DNA from 4 places in the Gemmobacter sp. LW-1 genome. Region 3 is predicted to be linked to each of the others. Evidence: riboswitches for the same ligand, from Rfam matches in the RefSeq annotation. Region 3 holds a riboswitch; each other region holds the start of a gene.
The links. A riboswitch is a leader RNA that binds a small molecule or an ion and turns the genes downstream of it on or off. The one in region 3 is predicted to bind cobalamin.
Positions count from the first base shown of each region.

Region 1: linked by a shared signal. The riboswitch ahead of AO684_RS01415 (DUF1636 domain-containing protein) and the one ahead of AO684_RS06270 (DUF1636 family protein) in region 3 are both predicted to bind cobalamin.
Region 2: linked by a shared signal. The riboswitch ahead of AO684_RS03275 (TonB-dependent siderophore receptor) and the one ahead of AO684_RS06270 (DUF1636 family protein) in region 3 are both predicted to bind cobalamin.
Region 4: linked by a shared signal. The riboswitch ahead of AO684_RS01725 (energy-coupling factor ABC transporter permease) and the one ahead of AO684_RS06270 (DUF1636 family protein) in region 3 are both predicted to bind cobalamin.

Region 1 is NZ_LJSC01000010.1:23,581-28,872, reverse strand. It holds gene cobN (cobaltochelatase subunit CobN) at 1-2,449, opposite strand, end outside; gene cobW (cobalamin biosynthesis protein CobW) at 2,453-3,487, opposite strand; gene AO684_RS01415 (DUF1636 domain-containing protein) at 3,484-3,867, opposite strand; cobalamin riboswitch at 3,956-4,150, opposite strand; gene cobO (cob(I)yrinic acid a,c-diamide adenosyltransferase) at 4,294-4,932, shown strand; gene AO684_RS01405 (cobyric acid synthase) at 5,225-5,292, shown strand, end outside.
Region 2 is NZ_LJSC01000022.1:39,450-44,741, reverse strand. It holds gene AO684_RS03275 (TonB-dependent siderophore receptor) at 1-1,265, opposite strand, end outside; cobalamin riboswitch at 1,389-1,587, opposite strand; gene AO684_RS03270 (pyridoxal-dependent decarboxylase) at 1,834-3,231, shown strand; gene AO684_RS03265 (hypothetical protein) at 3,228-3,656, opposite strand; gene AO684_RS03260 (helix-turn-helix domain-containing protein) at 3,708-4,661, opposite strand; gene AO684_RS03255 (hydantoinase B/oxoprolinase family protein) at 4,969-5,292, shown strand, end outside.
Region 3 is NZ_LJSC01000031.1:27,113-32,404, reverse strand. It holds gene modC (molybdenum ABC transporter ATP-binding protein) at 1-188, opposite strand, end outside; gene modB (molybdate ABC transporter permease subunit) at 185-883, opposite strand; gene modA (molybdate ABC transporter substrate-binding protein) at 902-1,657, opposite strand; gene AO684_RS06275 (hypothetical protein) at 1,718-2,083, opposite strand; cobalamin riboswitch at 2,188-2,403, shown strand; gene AO684_RS06270 (DUF1636 family protein) at 2,436-2,804, shown strand; gene AO684_RS06265 (ABC transporter ATP-binding protein) at 2,801-3,577, shown strand; gene AO684_RS06260 (ABC transporter substrate-binding protein) at 3,596-4,528, shown strand; gene AO684_RS06255 (iron ABC transporter permease) at 4,531-5,292, shown strand, end outside.
Region 4 is NZ_LJSC01000011.1:32,691-37,982, forward strand. It holds gene cobF (precorrin-6A synthase (deacetylating)) at 1-103, opposite strand, end outside; gene AO684_RS01725 (energy-coupling factor ABC transporter permease) at 155-832, opposite strand; cobalamin riboswitch at 868-1,086, opposite strand; gene xseA (exodeoxyribonuclease VII large subunit) at 1,198-2,799, shown strand; partial or broken gene AO684_RS22555 (Arm DNA-binding domain-containing protein) at 3,264-3,557, shown strand; gene AO684_RS22130 (hypothetical protein) at 3,688-3,831, shown strand; gene AO684_RS01735 (reverse transcriptase domain-containing protein) at 3,874-5,292, opposite strand, start outside.

The DNA.
Region 1 (5,292 bases), on a different contig from region 3:
CGCGGAACAGGCCTGACACCCTCAACGTCACATCGACGCGCGGGCGGCCCAGAAGGGCGGGCGGCACGATTTCAAACCCCGAAACACGGGCCGAGCCTTCGTCCCAGCGCGGCGCCAGCCCGGCCAGATGCAGCGCCATGGCAAATTCCTCGCCCGCCGTGCGCATGGTGGCCGACCCCCAGAGGTCCACCACAAGCGCGCGCGGGTAATCGCCCTGATCCTGCAAATGCCGCCGGATCAGCTCTTCCGCCAGTTTCACCCCCTGCGCATGGGCGGCGCGGCTGGGTACGGCGCGCGGATCGACGGCATACAGGTTGCGCCCGGTCGGAAGCACATCCAGCCGTCCCCGCACCGGGGACCCCGATGGCCCCGGCGCCACATGCCGCGCGTCCAGCGCCGTCAGCAGCCCCGCGGCCTCGCCCTCTGCCGCGCCATAGACATGCAGCCCCTCGCCATACTGGCTTTCCTTCACGTCGCAGACGAAACGGTCGATCCGCACCATCGCCTCGGCGGCAGAGGCATCGGGGGCAAGGCCCAGATCGGCCTCGACGCCCGCCGCCTGCGCCTCGGCCCGCAGATCGGCCACCAGCCGGTCGCGGCGCGCGGGGTCCAGCCCGTCGGCGGTGGAATATTCGTCCAGCAGCCGCTCCAGCCGCAACAGCGCGGGGGGCGTGCCCGCCTGCGTCAGCGGCGGCGGCATATGGCCCAAGGTGACCGCACCGATGCGGCGCTTGGCCTGCGCCGCCTCGCCGGGATCATTGACGATGAACGGGTAGATCACTGGCAGATCGCCCACCAGCGCCTCGGGCCAGCAGGCATCGGATTGCGCCACCGCCTTGCCGGGCAGCCATTCCAGCGTGCCGTGCGCGCCGACATGGATCAGCGCATGAAGCCCCTGCGCCCGCAGCCACAGGTAGAAGGCCACATAACCATGGCAGGGCACGCGGCCAGTGTCGTGATATTCGCCATCACGCAATGCCGCCGTGCCGCGTTCCGGTTGCAGCGCCACCAGCGCCGCGCCCCGACGCAGCGCCCGGAAGCGGAAGAACTGGCCCTCGCAAGCCGGGTCATCCTCGGGGGCGCCCCATGTGGCGTGCAGGGCCGTTTGCAGCGGCGCGGGCAGGGCAGCCAGCGCGGCGCGATAATCCGCCAGCGGCCAGTCGAGCGTTTCGGCCTGAAGCGCGCGGCCCAGATCCGTGCCGGGCGTCACCGCGTAGCCCGCGCTGCGGAGCGTTTCCACAATGGCCTCTGTCGAGGCCAGCGCATCCAGGCCAACGGCATGGGCAAGGTTCCAGCCCTTGCCGGGATAGGTGGACAGCACCAGCGCCAACCGCCGTTCCGCCACAGGCGTGGCGCCCAGCCGATAGCGCGCGGCAACCTTGTCGATCACCGCTGCCACGCGGCCCTCGTCAGCGCGATGCACGAAGCGCGAGAATTGCAGGTCAGGGTCGCGGGGGCTGGGTTGCTTGAAGCTGACTACCCCGGCGAAGATCCGGCCATCGACCTCGGGCAACACGACATGCATGGCCAGATCGGCGGGCGACAGCCCGCGTTCTGCGGCGACCCAATCCTTGCGCCGCGCGGTCGACAGCGCCACCTGCCAGACCGGACAGCCAGTGGCATCCAGCGGCGAATGACCAGCCTCGCCCCTGGCGGAAAAGGCGGTGGCATTGATCACCGCCACCGGCTGCGCGGCGTGCAGCGCCTCGGCGACCAACGCGGCATGCGGGCCTTTCAGCGAGGGGGCGAACAGGCCGAAAGCCCGGAAACCCCGCGCCCGTGCCGCACGGATCAGCACATCCAACGGGTCGGTATCAGCGGCGGTCAGGTAAGATCGGTAAAACGTGACGGCGATCAGCGGCGCTTCACCTTCGGGCAAGGCGATGACGCCCCGGTCAGGGCAATACCAGCCGCAATCGGGCAGGGTCTTGGCCCCGGCCACCGGCGCCATGTAAAGCCCCGCCGCCAGCGCGAGCTGCGCCAGCGCCGCCTGCGCTGCCACCGCGCCGCCCGCGTCACACAGCACCGCCAGACGGCGCAACGTGCCGCTGGGCAGGGTAGAAAGGTCGTCCAGCCGCGCATCCGGCCGCCCGTCGGCGGGCAGCACCGCCAGCGCGATGCCCTTGCGTCGGCACAGATCCTGCACCGAGGCGAGGCCATAGGGCCAATAGCTTTCACCGCCGATCAGCCGGACCAGAATGCCCTTCGCCCCGGACAGCGTCGCCTCGACATAGGTATCGACCGACACCGGATGGCGCAGCGCCACCAGATTGACCAGCCGCAGCGAAGGCACATCGCCCGCCGCTTTCGCCCGCTGCCATCCTGCCGCGAAAGCGCCAAGGTCGCTGTCGGAAAATGACAGAACCACCAGATCCGCCGGGCTTTGCCCCGGATCGAACGGCGTGTCGGTCTCCTCCAGCCCGTGACTTTCGCGGAAGACGACGTGCAAGGCTCAGCCCTCCAGCACGGTGCGGATGGCGGCTTCGTTCACCTTGTCATGCTCGGCGATGACCACCAGACGGGTCGCACGCGGTGTGTCGCCCCAGGGGCGGTCATATTGTGCCCGTACCCGCGCGCCCACGGCCTGCACCAGCATCCGCATCGGCTTGCCCGCTACGGCGACATAGCCCTTCACGCGCAGGATGTCCTGTTCGCGGGCCAGCCGGATGATTGCGGCTTGCAGCGCCTCCGGGTCCGCCACCTCGCCCAGTTCGATCACCACCGTGTCGAAATCATCATGTTCATGGTCGTCATGGCCATCGTGATGGCTGGGCCGGGCGGCAAGGTCGTCTTCGGCTGCCGCATTCAGGCCCAGTACGACACGCGGGTCCACCACACCTTCCGAAACGGGCAGGATCGGCAGCTTGCGCGGCGCCTCGGCCTCGATCACCCCGCGCGCGGCGGCCAGACCGGCCTCGCCCGCGAGGTCGGCCTTGGTCAGCAACACCAGATCGGCGCAGGCGATCTGATCCTCGAACACCTCGGACAGCGGGGTTTCGTGGTCAAGACTGTCATCGGCGGCGCGCTGCGCCTCCACCGCTGCGACATCGGAGGCGAAACGCCCCGCCGCCACCGCCTCGGCATCGGCCAGCGCCACCACGCCATCCACCGTGATGCGCGAGCGGATCGCGGGCCAGTCGAAGGCTTTCAGCAGCGGTTTCGGCAGCGCGAGGCCCGAGGTTTCGATCAGGATATGATCGGGGCGCTGCGGCATCGCCATCAGCGCCTCGATCGTCGGAATGAAATCCTCGGCCACGGTGCAGCAGATGCAACCATTCGCGAGTTCCACGATATTCTCCACCGGGCAATTCGCATCGGCGCAGGATTTCAGGATCTCGCCATCCACCCCCACGGTGCCGAATTCATTGACCAGAACGGCCAGCCGCTTGCCCTGTGGGTTCTGCATCAGATGCCGGATCAGCGTCGTCTTGCCCGAACCCAGAAAGCCGGTGATCACAGTGACGGGGACTTTGGTCAGATCGGTCATTCGGCGGCTTCCTGTGTTGCGTCAGAGGGGAATGGGGGGATGCGGGCAAGGCATTGCTTGCGGAACACCTCGGGCCGCTCGCGCCAGGGCACAACGCCGTCAGCGGTTCCGGCATAGCGCGTGGCGCCGTCCAGAATGGCAGCGACATGGGTATCAGGGTCCAGCCGGCCATAGACATAGGTCCATTTGCCGGGGGCAGAGAGCGCGACCGCACAGCCGTTGGAACAGGCCGACAGGCATTCGACCCCGACGATGCGCACGCCTTCCGGCGCGCCTGCTTGCGCCAGCGCCTCGTGCAGCACGGCACCGGGGCGCGGTGCGGCGGGGTCCACCCCCTCGCGCCGGCAGGTCAGACAGACATGGAGCGTGGTCTGCGCCATCGGATCATCCCTTCCTTGGCAAAAGGGATGCAGGCGCGGAAGGGGTGACAGGCAGTCACCTCTGCCGGTCGCGGAACACCCCGTCCGCCCGTCAAAACAGATCGCTGGCAGGTCTCCCGGCTTGCGGAGTGGATTTCTCCCCGACCCCGACCTTCCCGGCTGTTTGCCAGTGGTATGGGGTCTCTCCGGTCACGGTCGCGGGGGCGGCTGCGCTTGGCCCTTGAGCCTGTCGCATTCCCTTTTCACCTGCCTCGCGGCAGGAACCAGCATGGCCCGCTTGTGCCACATCCCCCGGCGAAGTCAAGCGCGGCCCGCGCCGCTTCGGCGGGCAGGCGCGACATGGCGCGCGCCGCGCGCGGGCCGTCTCTTCGCGGCTTCCGGTGGACAAGGGCCACCGCTATGCTGCCCCGCGAACAGGAGGATACGATGCAAGATACCGCCCCGCAGACCGAAGTTCCGGCAGAGGATCTGGCCCGCCATGCCGCCAAGATGGCGAAGAAGAAAGCCGCCCGTGACAAGATCATGGCGACGAAAGAAGGCGAAAAGGGGCTGCTCATTGTCCATACCGGCGCGGGCAAGGGCAAAAGCTCTAGCGGGTTCGGCATGATCCTGCGCTGCATCGCCCATGGTATGCCCTGCGCCGTGGTGCAGTTCATCAAGGGCGCCTGGGACACGGGCGAGCGGCGCCTGATCGAAGAGAATTTCGCGGGTCTCTGCCAGTTTCACGCCATGGGCGAGGGCTTCACCTGGGAAACCCAGGACCGCGCCCGTGACATCGCCATGGCGCGCAAGGGCTGGGAGAAGGCGAAAGAGCTGATCCGCGACCCGGAGATCCGCTTCGTGCTGCTGGACGAAATCAATATCGCGCTGCGCTATGATTATCTGCCGCTGGACGAGGTTCTGGACTTCCTGCGCGACGAGAAGCCGCCGATGACCCATGTCTGCCTCACGGGCCGCAACGCCAGGGAAGAGCTGATCGAACTGGCCGATCTGGTGACCGAGATGGCGCTGGTGAAGCATCCGTTCCGCTCGGGGATCAAGGGCCAGAAGGGCGTCGAGTTCTGACCGGCCGGGGAGGGGGCGCTGCCCCCGTCGCTGCGCGACTCCCCCGGGATATTTAAGGCCAAGATGAAAGCAACGAGATGTTAACCGAATCGCGGCAGGTTGAAGGGGCGGAACAGGGAGGGATCCCGATGGCCGTCCAAGGTGAAAGCGCCGCGTCTCTGCCGTGGAAACGGCCCGGGATGCGGCGCCCAAATCGGGCTGGGGGCCATTTCATCTTGGCCTTAAATATCCCGGGGGTGAGGCCCGCAGGGCCGAGGGGGCAGCGCCCCCATCCTGTCCAGGGAGAGGCGCGATGACGGCGCTGATGATCCAGGGGGCGGGGTCGAATGTCGGCAAGTCGCTGCTGGTCGCGGGGCTTTG
Region 2 (5,292 bases), on a different contig from region 3:
GCATAAAGTTCGTAATAGGACGGGTTGACCGAGGCGCGGCCCGCCGAGGCATGGACGCGCAGCCCGGTATCCGGCACGCGCCACGACAGACCGATGTTCCAGCTGGTGAAATCCTCGAAGGTCTTGTTGTTGTCGCGCCGGATGCCAGCCTGGATGTCCAGCCCGTTGTCAAGAAAGCCGCGATATTCCAGCGCGACCGAGGTCATGCCGCGCTTGTAACCCGGCGCCGCCGAGGATTCATCATCCTCCTTTTCCGCAAGCAGGTTCAGCAGGTGCGACGCATCTTCCACCGCCTGTCCGTCCAGCGCGTAGCTGAGCCGGTATTTCAGCTTCCCGGTCTCACCCCGCGTGGTCGGGCCGCCGTTGAAGCTCTGCCTGAACAGCGTGTTCTGCCATTCCAGCCGATGGGTCATCCGGCCATCCAGCATCGAAAATTCCGCCCACAAAGCGCCGGTCTGTTCATCGCGGTTGCTGTAGGGCGCCGGGTCATCCACGACGTAGCTGTCGGCATCGGTCGCGGCCCAGTTTTCGGAATCATAGTCGTAGCGCTCTTTCGAGCGGCGCAGGGTGAAGCCCAGCGTCAGATCCTCGGTCGCCTGCCAGTCGCCCGACAGGTTCAGGGTGCGGCGGCGGATACCGTCCTTCTCGCCGCCATCGCCGGACTGGTCATAGCCCTTGTCATCACGATCCGAGAGGCTCAGCTTGAGCCCGCCGCGCGCGCTGCGCTGCGACAGGAAGGCCGAGGCGGCAGTGCCGTTGCCGAACTCGATCCGGCCGCCGTAATGCGTGCCCTCATCGCCCTTTTTGGTGATGATGTTGATCACCCCCGTCGAGGCATTGGAGCCGTAAGAAGCCGATTGCGGGCCGCGCAGCACCTCGATCCGGTCGATATCGGCGGCTTCCAGCCCGGTGAAGACATATTCATCGGACCCGGCACTGGCCTCGATCCCGTCGATCAGCACAAGCGTATGGCTGGCCTCGCCGCCCCGGATACGCACCTGCGTATAGGTGCTGCCCGAGCCGGTCACGGAAACCCCGGGCAGCGCGCGCAGGGCATCCTGCACCGTCGCGATGCCGCGATCCGCGATTTCGGCGCCATCCAGCACGGTGACCGACCGGCCATAGGCATTGGCGGCAATGCCGGTCAGGCCGCCGGAAATGATGATCTCATCCATTTCGGTGACCTCCTGCGCCACGGCAGCGCCCGGCACCAGAAGGCAGGTGGTGGCCAGAAGACCAAGATACGACACGCGTTTGGAACCCATGTTCCGTTCTCCCAATCGCGGGCAAATGCCCGACAGACCCGATGTGTCGCGGAAAGGGTTCCGCAGACAGTGCTTGCTGTCACCGCTGCGGTTAAGGCCGCTTCCATGGCGCCCCTCGCGCCCGGAAAGGGTGATCCTCCAAGCAGGTCTCCTGGCTCGCGGGTCGTAGCGTTGCCGGCCTTCCCGGGGCTTTGCCGCCCCAGTGGCATGATCGACGTCGCTCACCGCTGACAGTTGCGGGGGCAGCTACGGCCAGAACGCAGGCGTTCCTCCGTATTCCCTTTTCATCCGGCGGGCCGGAACTTGGTCGTGCGATCTAGGGTCCGGGGGCTGCGCGAGTCAAGGCCGCGCCGCAGCGCGGCGGGCGGATCGCAGTCCGCTGTGGCACCATGCACGCACCCAGCCTGCTTGACGGGACCGGGCCAAGCAGCAAAGCTTTGCCCACCCGGGGGAGGAGCGCAGATGACCACGCCGCAGGATGCGGGCTGAACGATCCGGAAAGCCCGGCCCCACAGGCACAATGCGGTAAGCTCTGCGCCATCCCTGAAGCCACGGCCAAGGAGCCCCGATGAACTGGACTGATTTCGCCCACTGGGGCGCCCGTATCGCCGATTGGGGCGCACACTATCATCAGGGTCTGCGCGAGCGCCCGGTCCGCGCCGGCACCCGTCCCGGCGAAGTGGCCGCCGCCCTGCCCGCCTGCCCGCCGGAAATGCCCGAGGCGATGGAGGCAATCTTCGCCGATTTCGAACAGATCGTGATGCCCGGCATGACACATTGGCAGCACCCGCGCTTCTTCGCCTATTTCCCGGCCAATGCCACGCCGCCCTCGATGCTGGCCGAGTTTCTGGCCAGCACCGTCGCCGCGCAATGCATGCTGTGGCAGACCTCGCCCGCCGCGACCGAGATGGAGACGGTGATGATGGACTGGCTGCGCCAGTCGGTTGGTCTGCCAGAGGGATTCAAGGGGGTCATTCAGGACAGCGCCTCGTCCGCCACGCTCGCCGCTGTGCTGACGATGCGGGAGCGCGCACTGGATTGGGCGGGCAATGAACAGGGCCTGAGCGGCCAGCCGCACCTGCGGGTCTATTGTTCGGGCGAGGTGCATACCTCCATCGACCGGGCGATCTGGATTTCCGGCATCGGGGCCGCGAACCTCGTCCGCATCCCGACGCAAGGCCCGCGGCGCAGCATGGACCCGGCGGCGCTGGATGCCGCCATCCGTGCCGATCTGGCGGCGGGGTTGCACCCCTGCGGGGTGATCGCCTGCACCGGAGGCACCGGAACCGGCGCCTGCGACGACGTTGCGGCGACGCTTGCGGTTGCGAAAGCGCACGGGCTTTACACCCATGTCGATGCAGCCTGGGCAGGCGCCGCGATGATCTGCCCCGAGTTCCGCGAGCTGTGGACCGGCATAGAAGGCGCCGATTCCATCGTGTTCAATCCGCATAAATGGCTGGGCGTGCAATTCGACTGCGCGGCGCATTTCCTGCGCGACCCCGAACCGCTGGTGCGGACGCTGGCGATCCGGCCGGAATACCTCAAGACCCATGGCGCGGACGGGATCGTCAATTATTCGGAATGGTCGATTCCGCTGGGCCGCCGCTTCCGTGCGCTGAAACTCTGGTTCGTGCTGCGGCATTACGGGCTGGAAGGGCTGCGCACCCGCATCCGCAACCATGTGCGCTGGTCGCAGGCGCTTGCAGACCGGCTGCGCGCCGATCCGAGGTTCGAGATCGTGACCGAGCCAGTCCTGTCACTGTTCACCTTCCGGCTGAAAGGCGCGGATGAGGCGGCGCAGCAGGCCTTCATCAACCGGATTAATGATGATGGCCGCATCTACATCACGCAGACGCGGGTGCAGGATGGGCTGGTGATCCGCTTTCAGGTCGGCCAGTTCGACGCGACCGAGGCCGATGTGGCCACGGCCTTCGAGGTGATCACCGCACTGGCCGGGAACGGTTAACTCCGTTCCAGAAGGCCCCGGATCAGAAACATCTCCGCCTCGTGGATGCAGCCCATCTGCTCCCATTCCGCATCGGTCTGGGTGGCCAGCCGCCATGTCAGCAGCGTCACCACGCATTTGTCGGCGCCGATCTTCAGCACGTCACCGGGGATCACCCGCGACATGTTGCGAAACTGCATGGCCTCTTTCGACGGGCCGACGTCGTAATCCACCTGAAACCGTGCCGGATCGGCGTTCAGCCGGACCCAGGTTTCCTTGCCCGAAAAGACCGAGGTGCCTACAAACAGCCCCGGCTCCGCCTCGCGCCGGTTGGCGCTGCCCCAGGCCCACTGGCCCTGCGCTATCCCGTCGGACATGATGGCAAAGGCCACCTCTGCCGGGCGGTTCACCACGATGCTGCTGGTGTGACAATGATGATCCTGCATGGCGCCCCCTCCTGTTCGCGGGGTCAGGCTGCGCAGCACCCGGCCCGCCTGTCAAGCATCGCCAGCCTGCCTGCGCCAGTCGGTCGGGGTCAGGCCGAACAACGCCTTGAACAGCCGCGAGAACTGCGCCTGATCGGAGAAGCCGAAGCGATAGGCAATCTCGGCCATCGACAGATGCCGCGAGGCGCCGATCACATCCCGCGCCGCGATCAGCCGTTCCTCGCGGATGAATTGCGAGACGGTCTTGTTGGTATCGCTGAACAGTTCGTGCAGATAGCGTTTGGAGATGCCGCAGGCATCGGCCACATATTCCGGTGACAGGGCGGTGTTTGACAGGTTCTGCCGGATGACATGCTCTGCCCGCCGCAGATGACCCGCCCGCACGGCGGTGCGCACGCCCGCCTCGCCATCTTCGGTATTGCCCTCCAGCGCCAGCGCCAGCACCTCGACCGTCTGCCGCCCCAGAATGGCCGCCGCCCGCGCCTCGGTTTCCGGCAGTACCTGCAGCTGCCCCATCATCGCCGAAAACAGCGCGGGCAGGCCACTGCCCGCGTCTATGATGCGCGCGCAGAACCGATCCGGGTCGCGCAGCTTTTCCGCCAGCATGCGCTTCGAGATTTTCAGCACCGTCAGTTCGTTCGCAGCGCCATAGGAGAACCGATAGGGTTCGTCTCCGCGTTCCAGGATAAACCCGCCGGGATCACAGCGCACCTGACGGCCAAGCTGATGAAACTCCACCGGGCTGCGGCGCGGAATGGTGACCAGATATTCCTCCTCCCGCGTATGCGAGATGTGGTCGGGCAGGCGTTCGTATTGCAGGGGTTCCGTGCAAAGCCGCGACAGGGACACCTGCCCCATCTCGCGCCGCTCCAGCGTGCCGGTGAAGCTGCGCGCATCCCGATAGGTCAGATGCAGCGGAAAATAGGTCTCGGCAATGACACGGTTCCAGTGCGCCGCCCGCTGCGCGGGGGCCGTCAGGGCCGTGCTGTGGGCAGTGATGTCCATGGCGATCTCCCCCGGAGGGCCTGCAAGAATCGCTAACCACGAACGCCCTTCCGTTCAAGAAAATTTCGCGGCGACGCGCCCGGCCTGCACGGAATGACAAAGGGTCATGCGCAGGGCGTCAAGGCCCTGCCCATCCCTGCGCCGGTTTGCAAATGATCCCGCGCCGGTCTGCAAGATCGTGGCCGCGTCCCGCGTCATCCTGTCTGCCATCTTGAGAGGCCGGCAAGCGGCCCGGAAACAGGGAGAAGGACAACCGCGCCCCCGGCGTGCCTGTTTTCGTGGCTGCTTCCCAACGGGAAGGACCGACATGACCAAACGCAACGTGGACCCGATCACCCTTTCGGTGGTGCGCGGTGTGCTGGAAACCACCCAGCGCGAAATGACCCTGACGCTGGAACAGACGGCGCGCAGCTCTGTCTTCAACCTCGCGCATGATTATTCGACGGCGCTGTTCAACCACACGCCCGAGATGATCCTGCAAGGACAGGACATCCCGATCCACCTCGGCTCGCTGATCCCCGCGATGAAATCGGTGGCGAAGTTCTTCGAGGGCGAGATCCACGAGGGTGACCTGATCCTGCACAACGATCCGGCCTATGGCGGTTCGCATATCATCGACACCTGCATGTAT
Region 3 (5,292 bases):
AGCAAGACCTCGCCCCCTGCGATGATGCGACCGTGGTCAGGGCGCAAGAGACCCGCAACAGCATTCACCACCGTCGTCTTGCCGGAGCCGGAACGTCCGAACAACACCGTCACACCCGGCGGTGCTTCGAACGCCACATCCAGCGTGAAGTCGCCAAAGCGATGGGACAGGTTCACCGACAGCGTCATGTCCCCGCGATCCTGCGCGCGACGGCCCGGCTGATCCATTCCGACAGCATCAGTGCGGCCATGGCGATGCCCACCGCCACCAGCACCAGACGCGCGGCCTCCTTCTCTCCGCCGGGCACTTGCAGAAAGGCATAGATGGCGGAAGGCAGTGTCTGCGTCTGGCCAGGGATGTTTGACACGAAGGTGATGGTGGCGCCGAATTCGCCCATCGCCTTGGCGAAGGCAAGGATCGTGCCCGCCAGAACGCCGGGCAGGATCAGCGGCAGCGTCACGGTCAGGAACACCCAAGGGCGCGAGGCACCCAGCGTGCCTGCTGCCTGTTCCAGCTTGGGGTCCACCGCCTCCACCGCCAGCCGGATGGCCCGCACCATCAGCGGGAAAGCCATCACGGCGGCGGCCAGCGCCGCGCCGGTCCAGCGGAAGGCCAGCACGATGCCGAACCATTGGTCGAGGATCTGGCCCACCGCGCCCTTGCGCCCGAACGTCAGCAACAGCAGATAGCCCGTCACCACTGGCGGCAGGATCAGCGGCAGGTGGACGATGCCGTTCAGCACCTGTTTGCCGCGAAATTCCCACCGCGCCAGCGCATAGGCGGTCAGAATTCCAAAGGGCAGGCTGGCGGCCACGGCCCAGAGCGAGACGCGCAGTGACAGCGCCACGGCGCGCCATTCGTCGGGGGATAGCCAGTCTGTCATATGCCGCCGGTCGGGCCCTTACTTCAGGATCGCGAAGCCCTGCGCTCTGAAGGCGGCATGCGCCGCCTCGCCCGAAAGTGCCTCGTAAAAGGCTTTGTCCGCCGCATCTGCCGCCCCGGTCAAGAGGGCAGCGGGATAGACGATGGCCGGATAGCTGTCGGCGGGGAAGGTGCCGACCACGGTCACATTGTCATCAGCGGCAGCATCGGTAGCGTAGACGATGCCATAGGGTGCCTCGCCGGTGGACACCAGTGCCAGCGCCGCGCGCACGTTGTCGGATTGCGCGACGGCGGGTTCCACCTTGTCCCACTGACCCAGCGCCGTCAGCGCGGCTTTGCCATATTGCCCGGCAGGCACGGAATCGACCATGGCCATCGCCAGTTTCCCGTCGCCCAGCAACGCGGACAGATCGAAGCCCGCCCCGATCTCAACCGGCGCCGCATCCTTGCCATGCGCGATCAGCACCAGCGTATTGCCCAGCAGATCCTCGCGCGTGCCCTCCACGACCAGCCCGGCGTTCTGCACCTCGTCCATCCAGTTCGGGGCGGCAGACACGAAGATGTCGGCGGGCGCCCCGGCAACGATCTGCTGCGCAAGCTTGCCCGAACCCGCATAGCTGATCACCACCTGATTGCCGGTTTCCGCCTGCCATTGCGCGGCCAGGTCATCCAGCGCATTCTTCATCGACGCGGCGGCGAAGACCACGACCTCCTCGGCGGCGACAGGGCTGGCAGCGAGGGCGAAAGCAAGCGTAAGGGCAAGACGGCGGGACATGAGAGACTCCGATATGTTTCGGGAAACATATCTGGCAGCCGCCTCCCGGTCACGCAAGCGTTATTTTTCTTCAGACATATCCACCTTGGTCGCAGGGGCAAGCAAGGCCTCCAGCGCGGTCACCTCTGCCGCCCCCGCCTGTTCGGCGGCCTCCAATACCGCAAGATAGCGGCGCAGCACCTCTTGCCCGGTCTCTGTCACCTGCGCCCCGCCGCCGCCCGCCCCGCCCCGCGCACTGCTGACCAGCGGTTCACGGAAAGCCGCGTTCATTTCCTCCACCAGCGACCAGGCCCGCTTGTAGCTCATCTGCATCTGCCGCCCGGCTGCGGCGATCGAGCCGGTCTCGCCAATGCGCTGCAACAGCTCGGCCTTGCCGGGGCCAAGCATGGCGGTGTCGAACAGGATGCGCAGCTTCAGCTTGGTCATCGGCGGGCCTTTCCGGGTGTCTCGGCCAATCATCGCCGCCGGCGCGCCGACAGGCAAGGGTGTGCCGCTTGTCGTGCCCGGGCTTGACGGCGGCGCCGAGTCATGCGCTTCTGGCCGCCGATGGTTCCCGGCAAATGCGACGCCGGGTGAAAAGGGAACACGGTGCGGTGTAGCCATCAGGCGCCAATTCCGTGACTGCCCCCGCAACTGTAAGCGGCGAGCGACCCCCAATGCCACTGGACCCCGAACTGCGGGGCCGGGAAGGCGGGGCAAGCTGCGACCCGCGAGTCAGGAGACCTGCCATCGAGAACCGCAACAACCACCGGGCGGGGTGCCCCGGGAAGGAGATCGTATGGACAGATCCCCGCGCAGGCCGATGGCCGCGCTTTCCACCGAAACCGGCGCGCGCCCCGCGCCGCATCAGATGCTTGTCTGCCAGTCCTGCCCGCATGTCGGGCGCGAATGCAGGCCCGGCCTGAACCTGTTGATCCAGCTGCGCGGCGCCCTGGCGCTGGCGGGTGTGGGGGCAGAGTTCGAGCTGTCGGGAACGCTGTGCGTCGAAGGCTGCCAGCGGCCCTGCACCCTGGCCTGGCGGGTCGCCTCGGGCGAGACCTGGCTGTTTGGCGATGTCGAAGATGGCCAGGATATCGACGCGCTGGTGGCCGGAACCGTGCGCCCTGCGGCTGCGGTCATCCGCACGGCGGCGGGGGCGATCCAATGACCCCGGCGCTGGAGTTCCGCTCGGTCTGCTGGGGCCCGAAGGACCGGCCCGACATCCTGACCGATATCAGCTTCGCCGTTCCGCAGGGGCAGATCATGGCGATCTGCGGCGCGAACGGGGCAGGCAAGACCTCGCTTCTGCGGCTGATCTATCGCCACCAGCCGCCCCGGCGCGGCGCGGTATCGGTTACGGGCCGCGACCTGTGGCTGATGTCGGCGCCCGAGGCCGCGCGCATCGTGGCTGCCGTGGTGCAGGAACAACCCACCGATTTCGCGTTGAGCGTGCGGCAGATCGTGGCTTTGGGCCGCTTGCCGCATCGCAAGGGCTGGGGCAGCGGGCTCGCCCTGCCCGGTGAGGCTGACTGCGCCATCATCGACGCCGCCATGGCCCGGCTGGACCTGACAGCCTTCGCAGACCGCAGTTTCGGCACCCTGTCCGGGGGCGAAAGGCAGCGGGTCATGGTTGCCCGTGCCCTTGCGCAAGAGCCGCGCATTCTGGTGCTGGACGAGCCGACCAACCATCTGGACATCCGCCACCAGCTTGATCTGTTGCGGCTGCTGCGCGATCTCGGCCTGACGGTGGTGACCACGCTGCACGATCTGCCGCTGGCGGCGGAATTTGCCGAACGCATGCTGATCCTGCATGGCGGCCGGATGCTGGCGGATGGTCCGCCCGATCAGGTGCTGCACGAGGATCTGCTGCACACCGCCTTTCAGGTGCGGGGCCGGATCGACCACAGCGGCACCGGCCCGCGCCTGTCCTTTCACCTCTGATCCGATCAGGAGTTTCCGATGATCCGTCTCGCCCTTGCGGCGCTGCTGCTGTCTGCCAGTGCGGCTGCTGCCTTCCCTGTCACCGTCAAAAGCTGCGACCGTGATGTGACCTTCGACGCCGCACCCGCGCGCGCAATTTCCAATGATGTGAACCTGACCGAAATGATGCTCGTGCTCGGCCTGCGCGACCACATGGTCGGCTATACCGGCATTTCCGGCTGGAAGACGCTGGACCCCGAAATGCGCGAGGGCGTCGCCGAACTGCCGGAGCTTTCGGCCAAATACCCCAGCAAGGAAGTTCTGGCTGCGGCGGAGGCTGATTTCTTCTTCGCGGGCTGGAATTATGGCATGAAGGTCGGCGGCGAGGTTACGCCCGAAACGCTGGAACCTTTCGGCATCAAGACCTACGAACTGACCGAAAGCTGCATCCATATCGGGCCGAAAGCACGCAGCACGATGCAGGACATGTATCAGGACATGCTGAACCTTGGCCGCATATTCGGCGTCGAGGATCGGGCAGAGTCGCTGGTCGCAGGCTACAAAGCGCGGCTGGCCGAGGCGACGAAGGGCGTGGACCACGACCATCCGCTGCGGGTCTTTGTTTACGATTCGGGCGAAGAGGCGCCGTTCACTGCCGGCAAATACGCCATGCCGACCGCACTGATCGAGGCGGCGGGCGGCGTCAACATCATGGATGATCTGGACAAAAGCTGGGCCGAAGTGGCGTGGGAGCCGGTGGTGGCGCGCAATCCGCAGGTCGTGGTGATCGTGAACTACGGCGATGTGACGGCGGAACAGAAGATCGCCTTCATGAAGGGTAATCCGGCCTTCGCGGATATCGACGCGGTGAAGAATGATCGCTTCGTCGTGCTGGAATATGTCGAGGCGACGCCGGGGCCGCGCAATATCCGCGCGGTCGAAAAGCTGGTCGCCGGGTTCGCGGGCCAGTGACGATGCGGCTCGCCCTGCGTCGCGCCCTGCCGCGCCGGGCGGGCCTTGCCCTTGCCGTGCTGCTGGGGCTGGCGCTTTCGGTCAGCCTTGCGGTTTCGGTTGGATCGGTCGCCATCGCGCCGGGCACCGTCTGGGGGGTATTGCTCGACCGGCTGCTGCCCGGGCTGGTGACGCCCCACTGGGGTGTGGGGCAGGCGAATATCGTCTGGCAGATCCGCCTGCCGCGCGTGCTGCTGGCGGCTCTGGTCGGCGGCGGGCTGGGTCTGGTGGGCGCGGCGCTTCAGGCCGTTACCCGCAACCCGCTGGCCGATCCGCATTTGCTGGGCATTTCCTCGGGCGCCGCATTCGGTGCGATTGCGGCGCTGTTACACACGGGCATGTTCCTTGGCCTGCTGACCGTGCCGCTGATGGCCTTCGGCGGGGCGCTGGCGGCCACGGCGCTGGTGCTGGGCGTTGTGGCGCTGACCGGCGCGGGGGCGGCGGACCGGCTGGTGCTGGCCGGGGTCGCCGTCAGCTTCATCATCATGGCCGGGGCAAACATCCTGATCTTCCTCGGTGATCCGCGCGCCACGCATACCGTGGTGTTCTGGATGCTGGGCGGGTTGGGCCTTGCGCAATGGTCGCACCTTCTCTGGCCGCTGGCGGTATTGCTGCCGGTGGGACTGTGGCTCTGGTCGCGGGCGCCAGTGCTGAACGCGATGAGCCTTGGCGACGAAACCGCCGTGAGCCTTGGTGTCGAGGTCACGCGATTCCGGCTGGCGGTC
Region 4 (5,292 bases), on a different contig from region 3:
GCAAGAGGATCAGATCAGCGCGGTTCAGCGCGCGGATGGCTTGGCGCGTCAGGTGGTCGGGATTGCCGCTGCCAATTCCGACGAGGCTGAGGTGAAGGGTCATGGTCGCTCGGTCAAAGAGGCCGCCGCCCGGCTTTGGGCGGCGGCAGAAAGATCAGGCGGCGGCGTGCAGGCGTTGGGTCACAAGGCCGGAACCCGCAAGGCCCTTGATGGCCTTGGCGGCTGCCAGAACAGCCAGATCCACCAGCGGTTCCACCGCGACGACCAGCATGTAGGCGGCCCCGAAGGTCGAGACCTGCGCCATGGCCTCGGCGCTGAAGCCCATGCCGTAGAAAGCCCAGAAGGCGACCCAGGCGACGATGCCCGCCTGATAGGCGGTCGACAGCGCCAGCGCCTGCCCGTAGCGCAGATCGACATAGGCAGTGCCGGGGGCGATGACGCGCCGCGCCAGTGCCTGAAGGCCGAACAGTGGCACCAGCAGGGTGGTGACGTTCATCCCGTATTGCGGCAGGTCGAAGGGGGCGAAGAACATCCCCTGGATCAGCAGGCCAAGCGCCAGCCCGATGGCCGCCGGAGCGGCGCCGAACAGCAGGAACAGGGTCGATCCAAGGATGAGATGCACCTCGGATACGCCGACGGGCACATGGGGAAGCACCTCGAAGAAGGTGAAGGTGGCGGCGGTGGCCAGCACGCTGCGCGCCAGCAGTGACACTGCACCCTGTTCGCGGATCGCGGCAAAAGCGATTTTCAGCGTGTAAAGCCCGGCGGTGGCGGCGGTGGCGGCACCAAGCATCAGCTTGGCCCCGGAAACGAGGCCCGGTTCGATATGCATGATCTGTCTCCTCTGGCCGTCACACCCGACGGCCGTGGTTTCGGTTCATGCAAGGCCGGTCTCCTGGCTTGCGGGTCGTGGCGCGTCCCGGCCTTCCCGGTGCCGCAGGGACACCAGTGGCGGATGGGGGCGCTCTCCGCTCACAGTCGCGGGGGCGGCCGGGGCTTTGGGCGCCTGACTGGGTTCGCCCTTCCCCGTTCCCGATTGAGTCCGGTGCTTGGCACCTGATGGACACCTTGCCGCCTCGTTCTGTGGCGAAAGGGCGCTTGCGTCAAGCGGGCTTTGCGACGGTCTGGCGCGCTTTGCGACGGGCGGGCGGGGCCGGGGCGGTTGCGGGCCGCGCGGGCTTGGGGCAAAACGGGGGCATGGACCTGTTCGAAGACCCCCAGCCCCAGCAGGGCAACCAGCCCGAATATACCGTGTCGGAGCTTTCCGGCGCAGTGAAACGCATGATTGAAGGCGAATTTGGCCTTGTCCGCGTGCGGGGCGAGATCGGGCGAGTCTCGCGCCCGTCCTCGGGGCATATGTATTTCGACCTGAAGGATGACCGTTCGGTCATTGCCGCCGTCTCCTGGAAGGGGCAGGTGGCACGGATGCAGGTGCGCCCTGAAGAGGGGATGGAGGTCGTGGCCACCGGCCGGATGACCACCTTTCCGGGCCAGTCGAAATACCAGCTGATTGTCGAGGATGTGGCCCCCGCAGGGGCCGGTGCCCTGATGGCCATGCTGGAAAAGCGCCGCGCCGCCTTGCAGGCCGAGGGGCTGTTTGACCCCGCGCGCAAAAAGCCTGTCCCTTATCTGCCCGGCGTGATCGGGGTGGTCACATCGCCCTCGGGTGCGGTGATCCGCGACATCCTGCACCGGCTGCGCGACCGCTTTCCCCGCCATGTCCTGATCTGGCCGGTGGCGGTCCAGGGGGAGAAATGCGCAGCCGAGGTGGCGGCGGCCATTCGTGGCTTCAACGCGATCGAACCCGGCGGCCCGGTGCCGCGGCCCGATCTGCTGATCGTGGCGCGGGGCGGTGGCTCTCTGGAGGATCTGTGGGGATTCAACGAGGAAATCGTGGTGCGGGCGGCGGCGGCCAGCCGCATTCCGCTGATTTCCGCCGTGGGGCACGAAACCGACACCACGCTGATCGACTTCGCGGCTGACCGCCGGGCGCCAACGCCGACCGCCGCCGCAGAGATGGCGGTGCCGGTGCGGCTGGACCTGCTGGCCGCTGTCGATGGCTTCGGGGCGCGTCTCAGCCGGGCGATGGCGCAGGAGGCCGAGCGGCGGCGGGTGCGGCTGTCCGATCTGGGCCGGGCGCTGCCCCGGCTCGACATGCTGCTGGGCGGGCCGGGCCAGCGATTCGACGCGGTGGTGCAACGGCTGGGCGGTGCGCTGGGGCTGATGGTCACCCGCAAGCGGGGCGCCTACGAGGCGCGTGCCGGGCGCCTGCGTCCCGAGGCGCTGCGCGCCCTGATCTCGGGCCGGGCCGAGCGGCTGCAGGTGCTGACTGCCCGCGCGGATACGGCAATGGAGCGGCGGCAGGAGCGTAGCCATGCGGGCCTCGATAAATGGGCCTCACGGCTCGCGCCCGCGCTGGCGCGTCTGCTGTCCGGAGCCAAAACCCAGATTGCCCGCGACCGGGATCGTCTGGGCGTTCTGGCAAGCCGGCTGGAAACCGCACCTGCACAACGGTTGGCCCGCGCCACAGAACGGCTGGACGGGCTGGAGCGGATGCGGAAGACGCTGGGCTATCAGGCGACACTGGCGCGGGGCTATGCCGTCGTACGGGCCGGAGGCGCCGTCATCACCAGTGCCGAACTTGCCCGCGAGGCCGCCGCGCTGGAGATCGAGTTCCGCGATGGCCGCGTCACGACCGGCCCCGGCACCTCCGTGGCGCCATCCGCCGAAGGCCCCCTGCGCACCCCCCGCAAGCCCCGTTCCCGCGAGGAGGGGCCGGATCAGGGCAGCCTGTTCTGACGCACAGCTCGCCGGACGGCCCCGGCAACCCCCGGGCCGATGGGCGCAGGGAGGACTCCGGAGCATCTTGCGCGAGGGGCCGGAGGCTGGAGGCGCGTACAGCCGCATCTGACGGCGCAGATGATGTGACCGCGCCCGACGGCATCAATCCTGCTGGCCTGGCACCGCAGGCCCTTAAGCCTAACTTCCGCAGACTTCAGAGCCACAAAAGCCTCCTTGCGGGGGCTTTGTATGTAGCTGAAATCCTAGGGATTTTTGGCTCCGGCGGTAGGGATCGAACCTACGACCAATTGATTAACAGTATCCAGCAGCGCGACCCGACGCAGCCCTATGCAGCCTGACGCAGCCCTACAGCTTGCGGAAAAATAAGCGATTTCAGTTGCTTGGCCGATGTGATAAGCCCTAAGCAGCATTTCGCAGGACGACCGCTGGTGCTGTTGATCTGCTTATGAGGAGCTGCCGACATGCCCGATCCGACCCGCAAACACCCGCCCCTGAAGCTCACGAAGGGGTATATCGACAAAGTCACGCCCGGACCCGCTGACGAACTGCACTGGGACACGGACGTGAAGGGCTTTGGCCTTCGCGTGACCCCCACACGCAAGCTGACGTTCATCGTGCAGGGGCGCGTCGGAGGTGTGGGGACCGCTGCCCGCATCACCATCGGGCCTTACGGCGTCTTCACTGTGGACCAAGCCCGCGAGGTGGCGCGCGAACACCTGCGGTCGATGCGCATGGGGGTTGACCCTCGCGAGGTGAAGAAGCAGCAGGAGGCAGAGCGCCAGCAGAAGGTGACCGAGGGGGTCACGTTGAAGCAGGTCTATGACAGCTATGTTACCTGCGCCCGCGTCACGTCATCTCGCAGGCACAGCTTCGAGGGATGTTCTGATGATCGTGAACGCGTGCCTGCTGTCGGCCTTGGTGATCGTCGCCCCGTTCTCCGCCGTCGCCCTGTTCATGGGCTGGCGACTGTATCAGCGCCTCGACGCTGCTGCGTCAGCACTGGCGAAACTCGCATCGCGCGACACGTGACACGTCGGAGCGGTACCGCGCGTCTCCGACGCGGAGAGAGCGCTATACCGATGCGATAAGCGCATCCACAAATGCCGATTTGACCGCGAGGAAGGGGATTGTCCGGTCATCATCATTTGGTCCCCTGACGATTACGCCAACGACCTTTCCCGAAAACAGCACCGGGCCGCCACTCATTCCTTCGTAGGTGCCCGACAGCAAGGCGATCACGTTGTCAGATGTGGCGGGCGTGCCGTCGAAGGTTTGCCGCGAGAACCCGGTTACCTCAGTGTCGCGGATCGTCAGGGACGAGCTGTCCAGATTCGAAGGATAGCCCGCAGCCTGCACCGCAGATCGGATGCCGAGCGCGGTAGCTTCGGCTGTAGAGGCCATTTGCAGAGTGGCTGCGGGATTGAATGCGGGCAACCGAGTTCGTAGCCGAATTAGCGCAAGGTCGTTGTGATCGTCGCGGGCAACCGCGTCCGCTTCCATTGCGAACGCCGGGCTTTGTCGCGGGAAGATGCGCAGATTTGGTCCGAGGCAATGTGCGCAGGTCACAAACAGGTTCTCGGCGACGGCGAAGCAAGTGCCCACTGATCCACCATCTGTTTCATTTTCGAGATACCAAACGGCAGCATTTAGAACGTCACTATCCTCGACTAAGGGGATCGAAAATTGTTGGCCCGAACACAATGCGTTGAACCTCGCGGCTAGGCCACGGAAGACCTGATCGGTTGATCCTTTTACCTGCCGAATGAACTCAATTTTTCCTCGGACCACCCACTCGAAGTTCGTAGCCTCCTGTTCCGGCAACCGACCCCTATCTGGGCGCTTCTCGTTGAAGTGCCGAGCCGATGCCGCCGCGTAGCCATTGAACTCCCAGTCATGAAGCATCGCCCTGACATCGCGAACAAACTTGCGCTTGACGTTGACTTTCTCATTCACAACCAGACCTGTGACTTCCTGTTGAAAGGCGAGGCCCAGCAGGCGCGTCTTTGCGTGGTTAATTCTAAATCCGTTATCCTCAATCATCTGCTGACAGGTGTCGGACAGAATAAACTCGTCATGGCTGTCGGGGTTTGCAAGACGTCCGATTGGCGCGGGAAAGGTCCTGCGATTGGATGAGATGGTGATGTCGTCGGCGTATCGCGTGTAAGTGCATCCAAGTTGCCTGCAAAACCTAGCCAACTCAGCATCGAGTTTGTCTGAAACGATGTTTGCAAGTATTGGCGATAGCGCGGCTCCCGGCATCAGGACATGTGTTGTTCGAAGACTGCCGTCGACCTCCTTTTCAGTTTGAAAGCAAGCGATGTGAGCGATGAACTGAGCAATCTCCTCTGGGTAGTTATACGGCGGAGCCATCAAGCGCCCGCGAACGCGCCCGAAGTGAATGGTCTCGAAGTAGTCTTCTAGGTCAATGTTTAGGACCCAACGCTTGCCGACGTGTTGTCGGGCATTGCTCACGATGCTACGTTGATGCCC